3 regions of the Mesorhizobium sp. M2A.F.Ca.ET.043.05.1.1 genome follow, and region 3 is predicted to be linked to each of the others. Evidence: predicted binding sites of a transcription regulator. Region 3 holds the regulator's gene; each other region holds the start of a gene.
The links. The regulator HrcA, encoded in region 3, represses chaperone genes, less so after heat shock. The targets are predictions, from matches to a motif close to GTTAGCACTCNCNNNNNGNGAGTGCTAAC.
Positions count from the first base shown of each region.

Region 1 (7,671 bases), 2.7 Mb from region 3:
ATCATCGCCCGGATAAACGGGCTGGGCGACGTGACGGCGGCCGCCGATCGCATGCTCGACGACTATTATGCCCGCGTCGCGGCTGACCCGGCGATCCAGGACCTGCAGAACGCCATCCAGGCCGACAAGGCGCTGCAGCATCTCGACATTGCCGAGACGAGACACCAGGCGAAGATATTCTGCGACCATGTCGCGCCCATGCTTCAAGCGGATCAGCGCGAGGCGTTCGGGCGGGTCGTGTTCCTGATCTTCCAGCTTGCCGGCGGCGTCGTGCGGCTGGCGCTGACGCAGGACGAGGCAGAAGGCCGGCGCACGATCGACGACTATCGCTCGATCATCCACACGCAGTTGCGGCTGTTTTTGTAGAGTCCCGCCGCCTAGACGTGTTGACGGATCAGCCCTTCAAAGCCGTCGGCAAGATTGGCGTTGCCGGCGGCGAGGAAGGCGGACAGGTTGCGGACGCGGCCGGGCGTCTTGTTGGCGTCGAGCAGAACGGCCTTGCCTTCGTGCATGACGAAATCGAACTTGCCGTAGTCGAAGCCGAGATCGCGTCGTAGCGCGCGAAGCTCGTCGGGAACCGGAACCGGCTCTCGTCGGATCGTATCCTCGCCTTTGACCAGGTTCTGCGGCGAGACATGCCGGGTACAACGCTCGCGTTCTCCGCAAAACAGCCAGAAGCGGGCGCCAAAGCCGTCGGGCTCGGGCTCGGGAACAAACTTTTCCACCACGAGATCCTTGCGATCGAACACGGCCGGGGGAACATCCGCAAGCGAGCCGTGGATGCGGTAGCGATCGAGCAGCCTGGCATCGGGAAACGGCTCCGGCCTGCCGGCGCGCCGCGATCGCCGATTGAGCGTCTGCTCCCGCGTCCCCAGATTGTTGAGGCTGCTCTTGACGATGACTGGGCCTCGCCAGCCGTGATCCCTGTCGATCACCGCGCCGCTGACGCGACGCTTCGAGATATCGGCGGCGCCGATGTTGAGGCAGAATGGATAAGTTCGCGCGTATTCGACATATTCGGGTGGCGTCACGGTCGCGTCGACATGGAGTATCGCGATATCCGCCTCCGGCCTGGCCGACGTGCCCGCAACAATGCGCACGGAATGTCCCCGGCGCTTCAACTCCTCCAGGAGATCGAAGAGCATGTAGGGGCTGTCGCGACGCAGCAACGGCCCGCGACGTCGTTCAAACGCGTCAAACTCATGCGTGATAACCGCAATACGTGCCATCCGCCCTCCTCGGCTTGGTTTCTTAAGCGTCCTCGATTATGCGTTCTAACACAGTGTCGTACGGGCGGGTTTGTGGATGACAGAGCATTGGAATGCAATTCGCAGGCATTGGCAGTTGCTGGGGTCGCCGCTCAGGCCGCCGCCGGAAGTCGTCCGGGCCTATGACCGCGAGCTCGGGCTTGGCCGGTCGCATGTCGTAATGCTCGGCGTGACGCCGGAACTCGCCGGGCTTGGCGCCGCCATGACGGCGGTCGACGAGTCCGCCGATATGATCGCCGGCATCTGGCCGGGCGACACCGACACGCACAAGGCTGTGCAAGGCGACTGGTTCGATCTCCCGTTCGGCGATGCAAGCGTCGAGGCACTGATCGGCGACGGATGCCTCTCGGTCATCGGCGCTGCCGACCTCAGGCGCAGACTGTTCGCGTCGATCGCGCGTGTGTTGAAGGCAAGTGGCCGCGCCGGCATCAGGCTGTACGCCTGCCCCGAGACACGCGACGATCCGCAGGATGTCCGCGCCCTGGCGTTGGCCGGCGGCGTCTCGACCTTTCACGACCTCAAATGGCGGGTGGCCATGACCGCCATCGCCGGCGCGCCGGACTACGTCATACCGGTGACGGGAATTCTCGAGCAATTCGAAGCGATGTTTCCCGACCGCAACGAACTTTCGACACGCACGGGGTGGGAGTTGCCGGTCATCGGAACCATCGACGTCTACCGGAACTCATCCGTCATCTACAATTTCGCGCCGGTAAGCGCGCTTGTCGAGGAAGCCAAGGTATTTTTCGACGACGTCGACGTTGCCCCGACCGGCACATACGGGCTCGCCGAACGCTGCCCGCTGCTGGTGCTGCGAGCGCCGAAGCGCCGAGACTGACGGGCGGGATTGCTCGTCAGTCTCCCGCGACAGCAGGCGCTTTTCATGGTGACGTTTCGCCTGAGAAAAATTTCGCGCCGCTTGCCCCTTTCGCGCGCCTTGACTCTGGCAAGGCGCCGGCCTATCTCAGCGCCACGTTAGCACTCGCCTTTGGTGAGTGCTAACTCATATCCGGCGGCCTCGCCGGATGGAGGAACAGTTCTCACCGTTCTCACTCGAGGAAGACAACATGGCAAAGTCCAAGTTCCGCCCGCTTCATGACCGCGTGGTCGTTCGCCGGGTCGAATCCGAATCCAAGACCGCCGGCGGGATCATCATCCCGGACACGGCCAAGGAGAAGCCGCAGGAAGGCGAGATCATCGCCGTCGGCTCCGGCGCTCGCGACGAAAACGGCAAGCTGGTGCCCCTGGACGTCAAGGCCGGCGACCGCATCCTGTTCGGCAAGTGGTCGGGCACTGAAGTCAAGCTCAATGGCGAAGACCTTCTGATCATGAAGGAATCCGACATTATGGGCATCATCGGCTGAATTTCGGCCTCTCCATCAACTGAGTTTTCGGGCTCTTCCCGAGCCCCTGTCAGGAGCTAACCATGGCTGCAAAAGACGTAAAATTCTCCCGCGACGCCCGTGAGCGCATGCTGCGCGGTGTCAACATCCTCGCCGACGCGGTGAAGGTGACGCTTGGTCCCAAGGGCCGCAACGTCGTCATCGACAAGTCGTTCGGCGCCCCGCGCATCACCAAGGACGGCGTCACCGTCGCCAAGGAGATCGAGCTTGAGGACAAGTTCGAGAACATGGGCGCCCAGATGGTCCGCGAAGTCGCTTCGAAGACCAACGACATCGCCGGCGACGGCACGACCACCGCTACCGTTCTCGCTCAGGCGATCGTGCAGGAGGGCAACAAGGCCGTTGCCGCCGGCATGAACCCGATGGACCTCAAGCGCGGCATCGACCTCGCCGTCGGTGAAGTCGTCGCCGCTCTCGGCAAGGCCGCCAAGAAGATCAAGACCTCCGAGGAAGTCGCCCAGGTCGGCACGATCTCGGCCAATGGCGACGAGTCGGTCGGCAAGATGATCGCGGAAGCGATGCAGAAGGTCGGCAACGAAGGCGTCATCACCGTCGAGGAAGCCAAGACCGCCGAGACCGAGCTGGAAGTCGTCGAAGGCATGCAGTTCGACCGCGGCTACCTCTCGCCCTACTTCGTCACCAACGCCGACAAGATGGTCGCCGATCTGGAAGACGCCTACATCCTGCTGCACGAGAAGAAGCTCTCCAACCTGCAGGCCATGCTGCCGGTCCTGGAAGCTGTCGTTCAGACCTCGAAGCCGCTGCTCATCATCTCGGAAGACGTCGAAGGCGAGGCCCTGGCCACGCTGGTCGTCAACAAGCTGCGCGGTGGCCTGAAGATCGCCGCCGTCAAGGCTCCGGGCTTCGGTGACCGCCGCAAGGCCATGCTGGAAGACATCGCCATCCTGACCGGTGGCCAGGTCATCTCGGAAGACCTCGGCATCAAGCTTGAGAATGTCGGCCTCAACATGCTCGGCCGCGCCAAGAAGGTGTCGATCTCCAAGGAGAACACCACTATCGTCGACGGCGCCGGCAAGAAGGCTGAGATCCAGGGCCGCGTCGCCCAGATCAAGCAGCAGATCGAGGAGACCACCTCGGACTACGACAAGGAGAAGCTGCAGGAACGTCTGGCGAAGCTCGCCGGCGGCGTTGCCGTGATCCGCGTCGGCGGTGCGACCGAAGTGGAAGTGAAGGAAAAGAAGGACCGCGTTGACGACGCGCTCAACGCGACCCGCGCGGCCGTAGAAGAAGGCATCGTCGCCGGCGGCGGCGTGGCCCTGCTGCGCGCCTCGGCCAACGTCAAGGCCACCGGCGTCAACTCCGACCAGGCTGCCGGCATCAACATCGTGCGCCGCGCGCTGCAGGCTCCGGCCCGCCAGATCGCGTCGAACGCCGGTGCGGAAGCTTCGATCGTTGCTGGCAAGATCCTCGAGAACAAGGGCGCGACCTTCGGCTTCAACGCCCAGACCGGCGACTATGGCGACATGATCGCCATGGGTATCGTCGACCCGGTCAAGGTCGTGCGCACGGCTCTCCAGGACGCGGCCTCGGTTGCCGGCCTGCTCGTCACCACCGAAGCCATGATCGCCGAAGCTCCGAAGAAGGAAGCTGCCGGCGGTATGCCGGGCGGCATGCCCGGCGGCGGCATGGGTGGCATGGGCGGCATGGACTTCTAAGAAGTCCATAAAGCACGCCCATCAACTAACATTGCTCAAGCCCGCAAGCGGGCTTGAGTGGCGGCATGGACTTCTGATCCAGCCTACCTAGCTAATGCATACGGAAGGGCGGCAGCGATGCCGCCCTTTTTGTTTTGCGAAGGATTGCCAGGGCGGTCAGCGTTTGATCGGCATTCCGAAACGAAATTGATCTTCTGCTAGAGGGCCGCGCAGGCGGAAATCGGCTAGGAATCCGACTCAGCGTTCGGCCGCGTCTTGAAGAAGATGATCGGCGACCTGCCTTCGGCCTGGCGGCTCGGCGTTCGGACGGCGGCGGGCTCCGGAAGCGACGAGGCTTCCGAAACCGCGAACGGACAGAGAGCTACCGATCCGCCACAGCTAGCTTGGCGCCAAGCATGACGAAGGCAGCGGCGAAGCTGCGGCGCATCCAGGTCAACACCTTCGGCCGCGACACGATGTGGCTGCGCACCGAGGCCGCGAAGACGCCATAGACGGCGAAGACGACGAAGGTCATCAGCATGAAGACACCGGAGAGCTCCAGCATCCTGGGCAGCGCATGCGGCTCGGTGGCGCTGACGAATTGCGGCAGGAAGGCGAAGAAGAAGATCGACAGTTTCGGGTTCAGCACGTTGACCAGGATGCCAGTGGTGATCGTCCTGGCGGTCGAGCGCGGCGCGGCGTCCTCGTCGATGCTCAACCCGCCCTTCTCCTTCAGCGTGTTCCAGGCCATGTAGAGCAGGTAGGCGACGCCGAGATATTTCAGCGTCTCGAAGGCGACGGCGCTGGTGTGCAGCACAGCGGCGAGGCCAGTGATGGCGGCCGCCATATGCGGGATGATGCCCAGCGTGCAGGCGAATGCGGCGACGACCGAGGCCCGCGCCCCGCGCGAGAGGCCGGCGCTCAGCGTGTAGAGGACGCCGGTGCCGGGCGAGGCCACGATGATCAGCGACGTCAACAGGAATTCGATGCTCATGGATTTCCTCCGCGGCCCTGCCCGGCCGGAACCTACCGGGAGGTGCGGATTTCGGCAAGCGCGTGAGATTAGCTCACCGGCAGCCCATGCGCCGTCCTTGCCATCAGGCAGTCGTCGCCGCCGGGCATGCAGGCACGGCAGACATCTGGGCGGAGATCATAGATGCCGCAGGCCGTGTGCTTACCCACCTCTCCGGTGAGCGCAGAGCACCGCGCACCCTCGCAGCGCATTCCGGACTGGTCGGCGGCTACCAGTTCGAGCGGGATGCGGTCCAGTTGCTCATCCTCCTCGGTCGAGAAGCGCGGCCAGTCGGCCGAATAAGAGCAGCAGGCGCCGCAGCTCTGGCAGTCGAAGGCGACGCCTTGCGAAAGCGATACGGTGATGGCGGGGTCGAGCGGCAAGGCGATCCTCATGCGTGCCTTGTCTTGGCGCAGGATTGCGGCCTTCGTCCATCCTTCCACGCAATTTTTCCCGACAGCATGATTTTTTTCGTTTTGCCGGGAACCCTTTCGCCGGCTGCCGGTTTTATCCCTGCTGTCAGCAATTCGAGAGCAATCGAGAAAGGTTGACGGCAAAAGACGCCTCCCGCGTGTAAAAAGCGCGAGAGGCGTTTTTCATCAGACCTCACATGATCACGCTCAACAGCGGCAGGATTTCATAGCGGAAACCGCGACCCGAACGCGCCACCGGGTCGGCGTCGGTTACCGCCCTCGCCTCCGCCTCGCTGCCGGCGCGCAGGATCAGCAGCCCCCATGGGCCGGCCGGATCGGCGACCGGGCCTGCCATGATCATGATGCCTTCGCGGAGCTTCTCGCGCAGATAGTCGGCATGCCTGCCCATCAGCGCCCTTTCTTCCTCCGACATGGTGAGGGCGAAATCCGGCCGCGGCGGGATCAGCCGGCAATGGAAGATCTTTGACGCCATGGCTTCACGCGGTGCTTCACTGCTGGCCATCGCCGCCTCCCCGAAAGTCTATTGCCGCCGGCCGCCCAGAGGGCGGATCCGCTGCGCAACTTCCACGAACGCTACACCTTCTTCCGGAATAGCTCTATTCGTCCGGGCCAGGCTCCGGCCATGGCTCCTTGGCGGCTTCCGCGTACCAATGCCGCATCGCGGGCATCGCCAACACCGCATCGACATAGGCGCGGGTGACGGGCGCCAGCTCGCCGCCATAGGTGTCGAAGCGCGTGACCACCGGCGCATACATGGCATCGGCCGCAGTGAAATGGCCGAACAGGAACGGGCCGCCCTGGCCATATTGCTCGCGGCACTGGCGCCAGATCGCCTCGATCCTCGCCCGCTGCGCCTCGCCTTCGGCATCGAGCGGCTTGTGCGCGTTCGGCCGACGCAGGTTCATCGGCCAGCCGTAACGAACCTCACGAAAACCGGAATGCATCTCGGTCGCAACCGAGCGCGCCAGCGCACGAGCGCCGAGGTCCTCCGGCCAAAGCTTTTTCTCAGGGTAGAGGTCAGCAAGATATTCAAGGATGGCAAGCGTTTCCCAGACGATCCTGCCATTGTGATTCAACACCGGCACAAGCCCGGTCGGCGACACCTTGGCGAGGTTGGCCGCGGTCTGCGGCGTGCGCAGCCGCACGAAGCCCTCCTCGAAAGGTATTTCCAGGTGCCGCATGGCCACCCAGGGCCTGAGCGACCAGGAGGAAAAGCATTTGTTGCCGATATAGAGGGTGAATTTTGCCAAGAACTGTCTCCTGATGATGTCAATTCGCTTCAGCCGTCGTGATCGCGGGCGGCCTCACGCCGGCGCGGGCCTGGATACCAGCGATTGCCGTCTGTATGTCGGGATTGACCTCGAGCGCCCTGCGGCCGGCATCGGTCGTGAGATCGACCTGGTCGACAGGCAGCCTGAGCCTGGTCGGAATCTCGTTCAGCTTCGCCTGCGTCGCCGGATCGAGATCGGCAAAGGAAAGGTGCTCGACCACAAGGCGGACATCACGGCAGTTCCACCCGGCCGACGAACCGCGATAGGCCGAAACGGTCGAGGCCGGCAGCCCGCAGCGATAGCGCACCAGCTCGCCCTTCCATTGCGAGACGGCAAGTTTCAGCGCATCGAACTCGTCGCGCACCGAGGCGGCGAGCGTGGTGCTGGTCACGGCGTCGAGAAGCTCGGCGGCCTTTGGCCCGTGCAGCGACTTCGCCCAGTTCACATCGCTGTCGCTCCCGGCGTCGGCGACGATGAAGATCAGCGTCGTCAGGCGGACCGCGGCCGACGGCGACAGCGGCCCGTAAGGCGTGCCGGCGGCGGAGCGCTCAAGCGTGAAGCCGGTGACGCCGATATTGTCCGTCAGCCCACCGTCGAGCAGCTTCACATAATCGAGCGGATCGTCGTT
Region 1 is NZ_CP034446.1:2,336,849-2,344,519, forward strand. It holds gene EJ069_RS11275 (TetR/AcrR family transcriptional regulator) at 1-366, shown strand, start outside; gene EJ069_RS11280 (hypothetical protein) at 378-1,229, opposite strand; gene EJ069_RS11285 (methyltransferase domain-containing protein) at 1,306-2,106, shown strand; gene groES (co-chaperone GroES) at 2,336-2,632, shown strand; gene groL (chaperonin GroEL) at 2,695-4,347, shown strand; gene EJ069_RS11300 (LysE family translocator) at 4,709-5,320, opposite strand; gene EJ069_RS11305 (YkgJ family cysteine cluster protein) at 5,389-5,733, opposite strand; gene EJ069_RS11310 (YciI family protein) at 5,945-6,274, opposite strand; gene EJ069_RS11315 (glutathione S-transferase family protein) at 6,369-7,022, opposite strand; gene EJ069_RS11320 (patatin-like phospholipase family protein) at 7,042-7,671, opposite strand, start outside.
Region 1: a site for HrcA is predicted at 2,243-2,271, ahead of groES (co-chaperone GroES). Genes of this name have one in related genera too.

Region 2 (7,671 bases), 2.4 Mb from region 3:
CAGCCTCCGATCGTGTTTGGCGGCGCCGCCTCTCCATTCGTCCAGGATGGAGGCATGGGCGGCGCATCTCGGTATGGGCGCCTTCATCACCCCTTCGCCAAGCCGCGATCGATCAGCCGCGCCAAGCGCGCCGAGAAGGCCTTGGCGTCGGCCGGCTTGTCGCCATCGAGCACCCGCGCTTCGTCGTAGAGCAGATGCGCGGCGTCTTCCTTGAACGCCTTGTCGTCGTCGCCGAGCTTTGCCAGCGCCGCCACGCGTTCGTGGCGCGGGTTGATCTCCAGGATCGGCTTGGCCGCCTTGTCGAGCCGGCCGGCGGCGTTGAGCAGGCGCTCGAACTGGCGGTCCGGGCCATGCTCGGGCGCGACCAGGCAGACGGCGCTTTCAGTCAGCCGGTCGGAAGCCTTCACGTCTGACACCTCCTCGCCGAGCGTCGTCTTCACGAAGGCGAGGAACGCCGCGATGTCCGACGATGTCTCGGCATCAGGCTTCGCCGCATCGTCGGGCAGCGGGATGTCGGCAAGCTCCGCCGCGCCCTGCGTCACCGACTTGAACGGCTTGCCGTCGAATTCCGGCGTCATCGTCACCCAGAAACTGTCGACCGGCTCGGTAAGCAAAAGCACCTCGATGCCGCGCGCGCGAAACCCTTCGAGCTGCGGCGAGGCCTCCAGCCGGGCGCGGTCGTCGCCGGCCATGAAGAAGATCGCCTTCTGGCCTTCCTTCATAGCCCCGACATAGTCGGCAAGGCTGCGCCAGCCTTCGCCGGAAGCGGTCGAGCGGAAGCGCGCAAGCTTCAGCAGCTGCTCGCGCCGCTCGTAATCCTCATAGAGACCTTCCTTGAGGACGACGCCGAAATTCTCCCAGATCTTGGCATAGGTTTCGGCGTCGTTTTCGGCAGTCTTGGCAAGGTCGCCGAGAACGCGGCTGGTCACGCCCTTGCGGATCGCGGCGAGCAGCGGGCTTTCCTGGATCATCTCCCGCGAGACGTTGAGCGGCAGGTCGGCGGAATCGACCAGGCCGCGCACGAAGCGCAGATAGCGCGGCAGGAGATCGGCATCGTCGGTGATGAAGACGCGCCGCACATAAAGCTTCATGCGGCCCTTGCGATCCTGGTCGAACAGGTCGAACGGCCGCGATCCGGGCACGAAGGCGAGCACGCTGTATTCCTGCCGTCCCTCGGCGCGGAAATGGATGGTCGAGGCCGGCTCGTCATACTGGCCGGCGACGCTGCGGTAGAAATCGGTATATTCCTCCGGCTTGATCTCGCTCTTCTGCCGCACCCACAGCGCCGTTCCGTCGGCGATGTCGCGCGGCTCGGCGCCGGGCTTCTCGACAAGCGTGATCGGCACCGGCACATGACCCGACTGCGACTTCGCCAGCCCTTCGAGCCGGTATGGCGTGGTGTAGGAGGTGGCGTCCTCCATCAGATGCAGCACCACGCGGGTACCGCGCCTGGGCGCCGCCTCGATCGGGATCGGCGCGATTTCATAAGTGCCCTTGCCGTCGGACGACCAGCGGAAGGCCACGTCGCTGCCGGCCTGGCGGCTGATCACGTCGACCCGGTCGGCGACCATGAAGGCGGAATAGAAGCCGACGCCGAACTGGCCGATGAGCTGCGTGTCCTCCGCCGCCTTGCCGGCCTCGACGCGCTCCATGAAGGCGCGCGTGCCGGAGCGCGCGATGGTGCCCAGCGCCTCGGCCATCTCGTCGCGGCTCATGCCGATGCCGTTATCCTCGACGACAACCTCCTTGTTGTCCGGGTGGGCCGCGATCGTGATGCGCGGCTTGGCATCGTCGCCCAGAAGCTCGGGACGGCTCACCGCCTCGAAGCGCAGCTTTTCGCAGGCATCCGCTGCGTTGGAGATCAGCTCGCGCAGGAAGACGTCGCGGTCCGAATAGACCGAATGCACCATCATGTGCAGCAGCCGCGAGACGTCCGCCTCGAATGTCCTGGTTTCCGTCGCCTTGGTGTCAGTCGTCATTCAGAATTCCTGGGTTGGTCGTTTGTCCGCCGCGCAGCACGCGCCGGGCTTCGAATCTTCAGCTATTGTTGCTTATGCCATTGCTGCTTGTGGATGCGCGTCCTGCCAGCGCCGCGGGCGCAAGCGAGACCATGTCGGGCGCCAGAATATCGTGGCGGCGGGCGAAGGCAACAAGGGTTGCCCGCACTGTCTCGGCGTCGATTTCGCCGACAATGCCGGCTTTGCAGGCATTGAGCGCGATCGTATGCGCGCTGCTCCTGCTCGCGGCCGGCCAATCCTGCAGCAGGGCATAGGCTTCCGCCACCGTCTCCAGCCGCGCCGGCAAGCCCATGCCGACAAGCACCGTGACAGGCTCTTCAAAGCGGTCGTGGTTCATGGTCTGGACCCTCTTTCGGGTGGATAGCCACGGTTCCCGGGCGAAGCCCCCCGGCCAGCATATGTCGGCGCGGGTAGGGCGGTTGCAGGGCGATGCCATGCGGCCGCGGCTGGCCTATGCCGGGGAAGGCTTGCACCTTGACCGCGCCCGCCGGCGTGGTGTGCGTCGCTGAAACCTGCTGGTTCAGGCGCGGCGGCGGCAGCGCGCTATGCGCCTTGACCAGGGCTTCGATCCAGGCGGCGACCGCCAGCGGCACCGGCGCGCGCCCCTCGATCCAGCGCGTCGCATCGGTCCTGGAACAGCCAAGCTCCTGCGCAAGGTCGCCGGCGTCCCATCGCAAGCTTCTCAAGCATTCCCGCAAGCGTCCTGCAATCATGGCAATCGCAATTCCCTTCGCCCAAATCCCATCGCGACATAGTTGGACGGACCCCGCCGTGGCGGGGCCGATTTCGCTCAGCTTCGCGCGGATGTTTCGGTGGCCGACACCTGCTGAGCGGCAAGGAACATCAGCGTCGAGGCGACCGTCCGCCGGTTCCATCCGGCGGCTTCGGCCGCGTCGAGCAGGCCGGCCAGCAGCGGCTTCAGCGCGCTTCGGCATTCGGCTTCATAGGCGAGGAATTCGCTTGCCGGATGCGTCGGCGTGGGAATCGAGCCATCTGCGCTCATCATGTTCATAAGGGCCTCCCAAGTTTTGGCGGAACGCCCGCTCCCGTTGCCGGGAGCGGGCTCTCGTCAGCGTCTCAGAAGTCCATGCCGGCGCCGGTCGGCACGGCCGGAGCGGCTTCCTTCTTCGGCTTTTCGGCCACCATCGCCTCGGTGGTGACGAGCAGACCGGCGACCGAAGCCGCATCCTGCAGCGCGGTGCGCACCACCTTGGCGGGGTCGATGACACCCTGCTTGTAGAGGTCGCCATATTCGCCTGTCTGGGCGTTCCAACCATAGGCGCAGTCGGTTTTCTCGCGCAGCTTGCCGACGATGATCGAGCCTTCCGATCCGGCATTCTCGGCAATCTGGCGCGCCGGAGCCTCGATCGCGCGCCGCACGATGTCGACGCCGTATCTCTGGTCGGGATTGTCGACCGCAACCGCGTCGAGCGCCTTGGCCGCCCTGAGCAGGGCGACGCCGCCGCCGGGCAGGATGCCTTCCTCGACCGCGGCGCGCGTGGCGTGCAGCGCATCGTCGACGCGATCCTTCTTCTCCTTGACCTCGACTTCCGTCGCGCCGCCGACGCGGATCACCGCGACGCCGCCGGCGAGCTTGGCAAGCCGCTCCTGCAGCTTCTCGCGATCATAGTCGGAGGTGGTCTCCTCGATCTGGGCCTTGATCTGCGTGACGCGGCCCTGGATCTCCTCCTTCTTGCCGGCGCCGTCGACGATGGTGGTGTTCTCCTTCTCGATCGCGACCTTCTTGGCGCGGCCGAGCATCTCCAGCGTGACGTTCTCCAGCTTGATGCCGAGATCCTCGCTGATGGCCGTGCCGCCGGTCAGGATGGCGATGTCCTCCAGCATGGCCTTGCGGCGGTCGCCGAAGCCCGGAGCCTTGACGGCGGCGACCTTCAGCCCGCCGCGCAGCTTGTTGACCACCAGCGTGGCCAGAGCCTCGCCCTCGACATCCTCGGCGATGATCAGCAGCGGCTTGCCCGACTGGACGACGGCCTCGAGCACGGGAAGCAGCGCCTGGAGGTTACCGAGCTTCTTCTCATGGATCAGCACATAGGGCTCGTCGAGCTCGACGCGCATCTTGTCCTGGTTGGTGATGAAATAGGGCGAGAGATAACCGCGGTCGAACTGCATGCCTTCGACGACTTCCAGCTCGGTCTCGGCGGTCTTGGCTTCCTCGACGGTGATGACGCCTTCGTTGCCGACCTTTTCCATGGCCTCGGCCAGGAAGCGGCCGATCTCGGCGTCGCCATTGGCCGAGATGGTGCCGACCTGGGCGATCTCGTCGTTTCTTGTGATCTTGCGCGCATTGGTCTTGAGTTCGGCGACCACCGCATCCACCGCTTTGTCGATGCCGCGTTTTAGATCCATCGGGTTCATGCCCGAGGCGACCGCCTTGGCGCCTTCGCGAACGATCGCTTGGGCAAGCACGGTGGCAGTCGTGGTGCCGTCGCCGGCGAGATCGTTGGTCTTCGAGGCGACTTCGCGGACCATCTGGGCGCCCATGTTCTCGAACTTGTCCTCAAGCTCGATCTCCTTGGCGACGGTGACGCCGTCCTTGGTGATGCGGGGGGCGCCGAACGACTTGTCGATGACGACGTTGCGGCCCTTGGGACCAAGCGTCACCTTCACCGCGTCGGCGAGGATGTTGACGCCGCGCAGCATGCGCTCGCGGGCGTCGGAATGGAATTTGACTTCCTTGGCAGCCATTGGATCACTCCTTGTCTAGGCAGCTTTCATTGACTGGGTTGCGGTTTGATCGAAGCCCCGGTCAGGCGGCTTTCTTCAGCGTCGCGGCCTGTTCGATCACGCCCATCACATCGCTTTCCTTCATGATGAGCAGGTCCTCGCCGTTGAGCTTGATCTCGGTGCCCGACCACTTGCCGAACAGGATGCGGTCGCCGACCTTCAGGTCGAGGGCCACGAGCTTGCCGCTCTCGTCGCGGGCGCCCGGGCCGACGGCGATGACTTCGCCTTCCTGCGGCTTTTCCTTGGCGGTGTCGGGGATGATGATGCCGCCGGCCGTCTTCTCTTCGGCCTCGATGCGGCGGACGAGCACGCGGTCATGCAGTGGACGGAACGTCATATCGTTCTCCTTCAGGACAAACAGATTGCGAGAGGTCCCTCCGCTCCGGACCGGAGGACCGGAGCGGGGCTCGCGACCCTTTCGGCGTCGCGCGCATGTCGACCTAATTTTGCCTTCTTCTACTTTCAAGGGGGTGCCAAAAAAATTTTGGCACTCTCGATCGTCGAGTGCTAGCGCGCTGAAAACATGCGGTAAATTGGGTCGCTCCGACAAAGGAAAGGCTTGAATTCGCGATTGAGCTGAACAAGATTATCGGCGCCCGGCAGCGCCGGACCGCTGAGAAATTAGAACCCGAACCAAGGAGTTTTTGGAGACGGAGGACAGAAATGGACCGACAGACGCTCTCGCCGATCATTCCTTCCCTTGCTCCCGAAATATCAGACCTTTCGCTCGACCGGCTGCTGTCGCCGGCCAGCCATTTTCAGCACCCGCGCGATGTGCTGGAGGACGGCTCGCTCGACATATGGGAAAAGCGGGCGATCCTTTCGTCCTGGGCATCCGACGCCTGCGCCGTGGAATCGATGCCGGCGCTGCGCCAGCCGCCGGGGGCCGAGCGGCCGGTCTCCTTCGACGACATCATGGATGCGCTGCGCCGACTCGACGCAACCGCCCCGTCGCCCAGCGGCCCTGCCGATGACGACCACCGGCAGCTGGTCGACCGGCTGAGCGCGTGAGGGCGCAAGGCGATGGCGAGCACGGTCAGCTGGGAATTCCGCTTGCAGATGAATGGCTATGGCCTGACCACTGCCGAGATCCATTATCATCTGCCCGACCATCCCAGCCTGCTGCAGCTTTACGTCTGGCAGGACTATGATCTCGCCCCGGATTTCCCCACGCTGAGGGGTTTTCTGGGCTTTTGGGAACGCGAGTTGGCGGGCGCCTTGCATTCCGTCCGGGTTGCCCACCATCGGCTCATCAGGCCATCGGAATGGCGGGCCGTGGACGGGATCATCCCGATCCATTGAAGATCAGCTCCATCAAGGCGGTCGTGTTGTGCGGCCGCCTTCCATCATTGCCTGCCCGCGCGCGAAGAGGGTGGCTTTTCACGACCTTGAAGGGGGCTTCGGGTTGGGCCCTTGACGTCCCGGATCTGAATTCCCAGATGGATTTTGCCGGTGCTTTGAGAGACCGGCAAGGGTCAAGGGGCGCCGCTTCCTTGGCGCTCCTCGTATCTATGTTGCTCAATGGAGGATGTAGCTATGAGAACCAGCTTTGACTTCACTCCCCTGTTCCGGTCGAGCATCGGTTTCGATCGAATGTTGAACGCGCTCGAAACGGCGAGCCGGATCGAAACCGTCGACAATTGGCCACCCTACGACATCGCCAAGACCTCGGAAGACGACTATCGCATCAGCATGGCGGTGGCAGGCTTCGCGCAGGACGAACTGGACATTACCCAGGAGCAGAACATGCTCATGGTCTCGGGCCAGAAAGCCGGCGAGGATAAGGGTGAGTACCTGCATCGAGGCATCGCCGGTCGCGCATTCCAGCGCCGTTTCGAGCTTGCCGACCATGTCAAAGTCGTCGGCGCCAGCCTGGTCAATGGCCTGCTGACCATCGATCTGAAGCGTGAAATTCCGGAAGAGATGAAACCGCGCCGGATCGAGATCGCAGCCGACAAGGCGATGCCAAAAGGCGCGACGAAGAAGATCGAAGCCGAGAAGCACGCGGCCTGAGGCCTTCCTGTCGGCGCCCCCGCGCAACGCGCCGGGCAGATGGCCCGGCGCACCCGGAAGCCTTTTCAGACCGATGAGCAGAAAGGAGGAAACCATGAGTGTCCGTGACCTGATTCCCTGGGGCCGCAGCAACGGCAACCAGGTTCCAAGCCTGTTCCGCGACGGCGAACGCGATCCCTTCCTGTCGCTGCATCGTGAGGTGAACCGCCTGTTCGACGATGTTTTCCGCGGCTTCGACAGCCGGTTGCCGTCTTTTGGCGGTGTCTCCGCCCTCGGCTCTGGTTGGCCGAGCGTCGAGATCTCCAGCGGCGAGAAGGAGATCAAGGTGACGGCCGAGGTGCCGGGCCTTGAACAGAAAGACATCGAAGTTCTGTTCGACGACGGCGTGCTGACTCTGCGAGGCGAGAAGCGCTCGGAGACCGATGACAAGGATAGGCAATTCTCGGAGCGGTACTATGGCCGCTTCGAGCGTCGCATCCCGGTCGGCTACGAGGTCAAGGAAGACGAGGTGGAGGCGCGCTTCAGGAATGGCGTGCTGACCGTCACCTTGCCGAAGAGCGAGAAGGCGCAGTCGCAAGTCAAGCGCATCGACATCAAGAGTTGATGCAGAGACGCGGGAGGTCGTCCGATGCGCCTCCCGCGCAATCTTCCATGACAGCCACGGCAGTCGGATCCGGGGCGCGGTCGTCAGGGGCGGCGCGCAGAGAGAAAGTTGACGGACGGAGCTTCTCTGTTCCGTCGCAAAGTCTTCGTATCCACCATATGAATGATGCCAAACAGCTCGATGAATGATGCCAAGCAGCTCGGTGCCTTCTCCCTTTTACAGCGGCGAATTTCAGCACCCATCGCGAGATGAAGTTAACATATGTTATGCCCGGCAGGCAGATCACCTGGA
Region 2 is NZ_CP034446.1:2,685,638-2,693,308, reverse strand. It holds gene htpG (molecular chaperone HtpG) at 87-1,979, opposite strand; gene EJ069_RS13310 (DUF982 domain-containing protein) at 2,038-2,355, opposite strand; gene EJ069_RS32750 (hypothetical protein) at 2,336-2,704, opposite strand; gene EJ069_RS13300 (hypothetical protein) at 2,809-3,030, opposite strand; gene groL (chaperonin GroEL) at 3,096-4,724, opposite strand; gene groES (co-chaperone GroES) at 4,786-5,100, opposite strand; gene EJ069_RS13285 (hypothetical protein) at 5,427-5,774, shown strand; gene EJ069_RS13280 (usg protein) at 5,787-6,065, shown strand; gene EJ069_RS13275 (Hsp20 family protein) at 6,300-6,776, shown strand; gene EJ069_RS13270 (Hsp20/alpha crystallin family protein) at 6,871-7,380, shown strand.
Region 2: a site for HrcA is predicted at 5,247-5,275, ahead of groES (co-chaperone GroES). Genes of this name have one in related genera too.

Region 3 (7,671 bases):
TGCGCGATCGCAAAATGGGAGGTAAAATTTGCCCGCAACAAGCGGCAGCCCTCCAAAACCCTCTGCCGAGAAGCTACCCACCATACGTCACACGCCAGATAGTGCCGTTGCCGTCCTCGGTGAGGATCAGCGCACCGTCCTTGGCCACGGCGACGCCGACCGGGCGGCCCCAGACCGCGTCGTCGGATATGACGAAGCCGGTGGCGAAGTCCTCATATTCGCCGGTCGGCTTGCCGTCCTTGAACCGTAGCCGCACCACCTTGTAGCCGGTGCGGACATTGCGGTTCCACGAGCCGTGCAGGGTGACGAAGGCGTCGCCTTTATAGTCGGCGGGGAAGTTGCCGCCATCGTAGAAGGCGATGTTGAGCGGCGCCGAATGCGCCTGGATCAGCACGTCCGGCATCGTGACCTTGCCGGCGAGATCGGGGCGCGCGCCCTCGTGGCGCGGGTCCTCATTGCTGCCGATATAATACCAGGGCCAGCCGTAGAAGGCGCCTTCCTTCACGGCGGTCGCATACTCGAAAGGGACATTGTCGCCAAGCTCGTCGCGCTCGTTGACGACGCACCAGAGCGCGCCGGTCGCCGGCTGCACGGTCATGCCGGAGCAGTTGCGCAGGCCGGTGGCGACGGTGCGGCGGTTGCGGCCGTCGGGGTCGAAGGCGAGCACATCGGCGCGGCCCTGTTCCGGGCCCCAGGCCTCGCCCAGCGGCTGCGATTTCGCCCACGCCTCGACACCGCCCTTCGGCTTCGCCCCCATATCCTCGGCGATGTTGGAGCCGGAGCCGACCGACAGATAGAGCGTCTTGCCGTCGGGCGCGAAGGCGATGTCGCGCGTCCAATGATGGCTGGCGGGGATTTTCGCGACGATGGTCTCCGGCTCGCCGGACGCTTCGAGGTCGCCGTCGCGATAGGGGAAGCGCACGACGCTGTTGCTGTTGGCCACATAGACCCATTGCGGCTTGTCGCCCGGCGGATAGAAGGCGATGCCGTAGGGTCGCGTCAGGCCCTTGGCGAAGATCGACGTCTCGGCGGCCTTCGCGCTGCCCTTGGCCAGGCGATAGACGCGGACCTGGTTTGCCCGGCTGTCGGCGACGAACAGGTCGCCGTTCGGCGCCACGCGGACCACGCGTGGACTGTCGATACCCGATGCGACCAGCTCGGCGGAAAAGCCCGGCGGAAGCTGTGGCTTCGCGCCCTCCGGGCGATCTGTGACCCCGCCGCCATTGGCGGCGGACTCCGTCACATCGGGTTTCGGCTGATCTTGCGGCTTCAGCAGCCGGCGCACGCCCGGACGATCGGCTTTCCAGTCGCCGAAGGCCTTTTCGCCGCTGAGCAAGGGGGCCCGCTGCGCAAAGGCACCGCTGGCGAGAATCAAGGCAATGCCCGCAAGGCTGGCGATCCGTATCATGCTGTCCTCCGTCGTCTGCCAATACGCCTCGCTCGGTCAGGCGCTCCGAGCAGGACATATTGGGCAAACGACCGAAAAGAGAAGCTTGCGCACGCGGATTTGACGGAGCGCCGGAGCTTAGGTCTCCTCGGCATCCAGGTCGTCGTCGAGGCGCTTTTCCAGCTCGACGAGATCGGCCGGCAAGGGCAGGCCCATGGCGCGGAGTTCCCGCAATTTCTCGCGCAGCTGCTCCTGGATCTCGTGGTCGTCCTCGGGCTGGTTGATCATTTCCTGAAGCAGGAGGTCGATCTGGGCCTTGATTGATTCCAGAGCCATTTTTCCCTCCGCAGCGACTTTAGGTATGTCGAGATTCCGGTCAGGCCGACATCACCTGAATATCGATACACCTAACGCAGCATGCGCGAAATCAGTTGTGCGGTATAATCGACCATCGGCACGATGCGGGCGTAATTCAGCCGCGTCGGCCCGATGACGCCAAGCGCGCCGATGACGCGGGCGTCCTTGTCGCGATAGGGCGCGACGACCAGCGACGAGCCGGACAGCGAAAACAGCTTGTTCTCCGAACCGATGAAGATGCGCACGCCCGGCCCTTCCTCGGCGAGGTCGAGCAGCTGGAGCAGCCCGTCCTGCGTCTCCAGATCCTCGAACAGATGGCGCAGCAGTTCGAGATCGGCCTGGGCGGTGACATTTTCCAAAAGGTTGGCGCGGCCGCGCACGATGAGACGCGCCGGCAGGCCGCTTTCGGCGCCGGCCCAGACTGCCAGGCCCTTCTCGACCAGATCCTGCGACAGCGTGTCGAGGGCGGATTTGGTTTCGTCCTTGATGCGGGCGATCTCGGCGCGCGCCTCGGCAAGCGTGCGGCCCCGGATATGGGCGTTAAGGAAATTGGACGCCTCGTGCAGTTGCGACACGGTGGTGCCGGCGGGCAGGTCGACGACGCGGTTCTCGACATCGCCGTTCTGCGACACCAGCACGGCCAGCGCCTTGGCGGGCTCGAGCTGGATGAATTCGATGTGCTTCAGCGCTACCTCGTTCTTGGAGGCGAGCACGAGGCCTGCGCCCCGCGACATGCCGGACAGCATTTGGCTGGCCTCGGTCAGCATATGCTCCAGCGTCGCGCCCGAACCGGAGGCGCGCACCTGCGCCTCGATGATGCGGCGCTCATCGTCGGAAAGGTCGCCGAGCTCCATGAAGGCGTCGACGAAGAAGCGCAGGCCGGTCTGGGTCGGCAGGCGGCCGGCGGAAACATGCGGCGCGTAGATCAGCCCCAGATGCTCGAGGTCGCTCATCACGTTGCGGATGGTGGCCGGCGACAGCGAGGAGGGCAGGATGCGCGACAGGCTGCGCGAACCGACCGGCTCGCCGTCGCGCAGATAGGAATCGACAATCCGCCGGAAAATATCGCGCGAGCGCATGTCGAGTGACTGAAGCACCGGCGACTGAAGCCCGGGTGACTGCGACGTCGGATCGACTGGTCTGTTCATTCCGGCGAGAAACCTCCTACCGGAAAGATATAGACTCCCGGTCGGCCCGCGCAACCCGCCCTGGCTCGCGCCCCTTTTCCTTTGCGCGAGAGACTGCATGCGTCTACAAGCCGCCAACGAATCCGGGAAAGAACAGAAAGAGCCTCGATGCGCCCCTCCAAACGCCAAGCCGACGAAATGCGCGCCATCTCCTTCGAGCGCGGCGTGTCCAAGCATGCCGAAGGCTCGTGCCTGGTGAAGTTCGGCGACACGCATGTACTGTGCACCGCGAGCCTTGAGGAAAAAGTGCCGGCCTGGATGCGCAATTCCGGCAAGGGCTGGGTGACGGCCGAATACGGCATGCTGCCGCGCTCGACCGGTGAGCGCATGCGGCGCGAGGCCTCTGCCGGCAAGCAGGGCGGCCGCACGCTGGAGATCCAGCGGCTGATCGGCCGGAGCTTGCGCGCCGTGGTCGACCTGCAGGCGCTGGGCGAACAGCAGATCACCGTCGACTGCGACGTGATCCAGGCCGATGGCGGCACCCGCACCGCCTCGATCACCGGCGGCTGGGTGGCGCTTTACGATTGCCTGCGCTGGATGGAAGCGCGCCAGATGGTCAGCGTCGCCAAGGTGCTGAAGGACCATGTCGCGGCGATCTCCTGCGGCATCCATGACGGCCAGCCGGTCATCGACCTCGATTACCTCGAGGATTCCTCGGCCGGCACCGACGCCAATTTCGTCATGACCGGCAAGGGCGGCATCGTCGAGATCCAGGGCACGGCCGAGGGCGAGCCTTTCTCCGAGGAGCAGTTCGCGGCGCTGATGGGACTGGCCAAGAAAGGCATTTCGCGGCTGGTGAGCCTTCAGCAGATGGCGGTGGCGTAGTTTTGAAATGCCGAGCCTAGGCCCCCCTCTCTGGCCTGCCGGCCATCTCCCCCTCAAGGGGGGAGATTGGATTTCGCCGCGGCTTTCGCCAATCACCGGCGTTGCAGAATGGGTGCCTACGACAAAGCTGCCAATCTCCCCCCTTGAGGGGGAGATGCCCGGCAGGGCAGAGAGGGGGGCCTCGTGATACCCTCCGCAATCCTCGAATCCGCCCTCTACGTCACGGACCTGCACGCGGCCGAAGCCTTCTACCGCGACATCATCGGCCTCGAAGCGCTGGGCAAGGTCGAGGGCCGCCACGTCTTCTTTCGCTGCGGCGACGGCGTGCTGCTTCTGTTCAACGCGGAGGCGACGAAGATACCGCCGGCGCCCGACGCCCGGCTGAAAGTGCCGCCGCATGGCACGGCCGGCGAGGGGCATCTCTGCTTTGCGGCTACCGCCGACGAAATCGCCGCATGGCGCAAGCGTCTCGCCGCGAACAACATCGCCATCGAAAGCGATTTCGAATGGCCGCAGGGCGGACACTCGATCTATATCCGCGACCCTTCGGGCAATTCGATCGAGTTCGCCGAGCCAAGGATCTGGGGTTTCTGATGCATTCCCAACCATTTCATTCCCTCAACGGAAAGAAGATCGTCGTCGCCAGCCACAATGCCGGCAAGCTGCGCGAATTTGCCGATCTGATGGCGCCGTTCGGCTTCGAGGCGAAATCGGCCAAGGAATACGGCCTGCCCGAGCCGGACGAGACCGGCACGACCTTCGAAGAGAACGCCTATATCAAGGCGTTCGCCGCCGCCAAGGCGACCGGCCTGCCCGCGCTGTCGGACGATTCCGGTCTATGCGCCGACGCGCTCGACGGCGCGCCGGGCGTCTATACCGCCAATTGGGCTGAAAAGCCGGACGGGTCACGCGATTTCGGCATGGCCATGCAGAAGACGGAAACGGCGCTGCAAAACGCCGGCGCGACGGAACCCGCGCAGCGCACCGGCCGGTTTGTCGCAGTCATCTGCCTCGCCTTCCCGGACGGCGAGGCCGAATATTATCGCGGCGAGGCCGAGGGCACGCTGATATGGCCGCCGCGCGGCGCGCTCGGCTTCGGCTACGATCCGGTGTTTCTGCCCAATGGCTTCGACAAGACTTTTGGCGAGATGAGCGCCGAGGAAAAACATGGCTGGAAGCCCGGCCAGGCGACGGCGCTTTCGCACCGCGCCCGCGCCTTCCAGAAATTCGCCGAAGCGCGATTGGATTTGGCCAGATTGGATCTGGCGCGATCAGGACCCGCATGAGCGCAGTGACCATACCGCTCGACCGCAGCCCCGGCTTCGGCGTCTATATCCACTGGCCGTTCTGCGCGGCCAAGTGCCCCTATTGCGACTTCAACAGCCATGTCCGCCACCAGCCGGTCGACCAGGAGCGCTTCGCCCGCGCCTTCGAGACGGAGCTCAAAACCATGCGCGCCCGCACAGGGCCGCGCGAGGTGACCAGCATCTTCCTCGGCGGCGGCACGCCGTCGCTGATGAAGCCGGAAACGGTGGGCGCGGTGCTGGAGGCGGTGGCGAGGAACTGGTCGGTGCCGGCCGGCATCGAGGTGACGCTGGAGGCCAACCCGTCCTCGGTCGAGGCCGAGCGCTTTCGCGGCTATCGCGCCGCGGGCGTCAACCGCGTCTCGCTCGGCGTGCAGGCGCTGAACGACAAGGACCTGCGCTTCCTCGGCCGGCTGCACAATGTCGAGGAGGCACTGCACGCCATCGCGCTGGCGCGGGACATATTTCCCCGTCTCTCCTTCGACCTGATCTATGCCCGGCCCGGTCAGACGCCGGAGGCGTGGGGCGCGGAGCTGGAGCAGGCGATCGGCTACGCGGTCGACCATCTGTCGCTCTACCAGCTGACCATCGAGGAGGGCACGCCCTTCCACGCGCTTTACGCGGCGAAGAAATTCACGCTGCCTGACAACGACCATGCCGCCGATCTCTATGCGCTGACGCAGGAGGTGACGGCGACGCATGGGCTGCCGGCCTATGAGATTTCCAACCACGCCCGGCCGGGCGCCGAAAGCCGGCACAACCTCACCTATTGGCGCTATGGCGAATATGTCGGCGTCGGCCCGGGCGCGCATGGCCGCTTCGTCGAGAGTGGCCGCCGCACGGTGACGATAGCGGAAAGGATGCCGGAGACCTGGCTCAACCTTGTCGAGGCCAAGGGCCATGGCGTCACCGGCGGCGAGATCCTGACCCGCGCGGAAGAGGCCGACGAGTTCCTGCTGATGGGCTTGCGGCTCGCCGAAGGCATCGACCTGCAGCGCTATGAGGCGCTCTCGGGTCGCGGCCTGTCGATCGCAAGGCTTTCGGTGCTGCAGGAGGAAGGACTGGTGGCGCCGGTCGGCAATGCAAGGCTGCGCGCCACGACGGCAGGGATGATCGTGCTGGATGCGGTGGTGGCGGATCTGGCGCGGTAACCTCCTTGAAGAACGTCCTCTTTGTCTGCAGCCAGAGCCGGTTGCGCAGCCCGACCGCCGAGCAGGTGTTTTCCAAGCGCCGAGACATCGAAGTCGCATCGGCCGGCACCAACCATGATGCCGACAACCCGCTGACGCATGAGCTGGTGGCCTGGGCCGACATCATCTTCGTGATGGAAAAGGCGCACCGCGCCAAGCTGCAGAAGAAGTTCCGGTCGAGTCTGAAGGGTGCCAGGGTGATCTGCCTCGATATCCCGGACGACTACGAGTTCATGGATCCCGAACTTGTGCGGTTGCTGGAGGCGAGGGTGCCGCGCTATCTCTGAGGGCTGTGACGCTCCCCGCGCGTTCGTCATTCTCGGGCTTGACCCGAGAATCCATGCCGTGACCTATGCGAAGAGTGCTGCGGTACAGAATTCTGCACCGTTGGTGGCGCTTCGATGTAACGGCATGGATTCCAGGGTCTGCGCGCGTCGCTTCGCTCCTTGCTTCGCCCTGGAATGACGAGGCGAGGGTCGTCAGCGCTCACATGCGACGCTCTAAGCGTCGTGCTTCTGGCGGTGCTTGCCGCGGTGCTTCTCGCCATGCGCGTCATCGGGGCGGGCAGGCTTCGCATCGGCCTTGTCGCGGCGGACGCCGCTCTGGGCGGCGATGGGGTGTGGAGGGATGCCCTCGCGGGCGGTCTTGCTTTCAAGTCGGCTGATGAAGATGTCGAAGCGATTGGGCATCGTTCGGTCCTGCCTCCTCCCGGGGAATCAGGGGTTAAATTCGCCGCTGTGGGTTTCGTTCCGCACTGTGGCAAAGGCATGGCGATTTCCTTAACCCGACCTCACGTTTTGCAACGAGGCGCCAGCCATGCCAAACAAGGCCGGTTATGAGGGGCAATCGGTGACCGGCGACAGAAGCAGCTACCTGATCGGACAGACTGAGATCGCGGCGCGGCCGCTCGCGCCGGCGCTCTATCTGGTGGCGACGCCGATCGGCAATCTGGCTGATATCACGCTGCGCGCGCTGGAGACGCTGGCCGCTGCCGACATCGTCGCCTGCGAGGACACGCGCGTCTCGCGCGTGCTGCTCGAACGCTACGGCATCCGCCGCCGCACCACCGCCTATCACGAGCACAATGCGCAGGAGGCCGGGCCGAAACTGATCGAGGCGCTGGCGGCCGGGCAAAGCGTGGCGCTGATCTCCGACGCCGGCACGCCGCTGGTTTCGGATCCCGGCTACCGGCTGGTCGGCGAGGCGCTGGAGCGCGGCATCCGCGTGGTGCCGATCCCGGGACCTTCCGCTGCGCTCGCCGCGCTGACCGCTTCCGGCCTGCCCTCCGACGCTTTCCTGTTCGTCGGCTTCCTGCCCGTGAAGGCAGGGCAGCGGCTGGCCAAGCTCGAAACCTTCAAGGCGGTGCCGGCAACGCTGATCTTCTTCGAATCGCCCAGACGGCTGGCCGAGACGCTTGCCGC
Region 3 is NZ_CP034446.1:5,080,165-5,087,835, forward strand. It holds gene EJ069_RS24540 (sorbosone dehydrogenase family protein) at 74-1,408, opposite strand; gene EJ069_RS24545 (hypothetical protein) at 1,526-1,723, opposite strand; gene hrcA (heat-inducible transcriptional repressor HrcA) at 1,795-2,892, opposite strand; gene rph (ribonuclease PH) at 3,040-3,756, shown strand; gene EJ069_RS24565 (VOC family protein) at 3,940-4,350, shown strand; gene rdgB (RdgB/HAM1 family non-canonical purine NTP pyrophosphatase) at 4,350-5,042, shown strand; gene hemW (radical SAM family heme chaperone HemW) at 5,039-6,211, shown strand; gene EJ069_RS24580 (low molecular weight protein tyrosine phosphatase family protein) at 6,217-6,537, shown strand; gene EJ069_RS24585 (hypothetical protein) at 6,751-6,939, opposite strand; gene rsmI (16S rRNA (cytidine(1402)-2'-O)-methyltransferase) at 7,067-7,671, shown strand, end outside.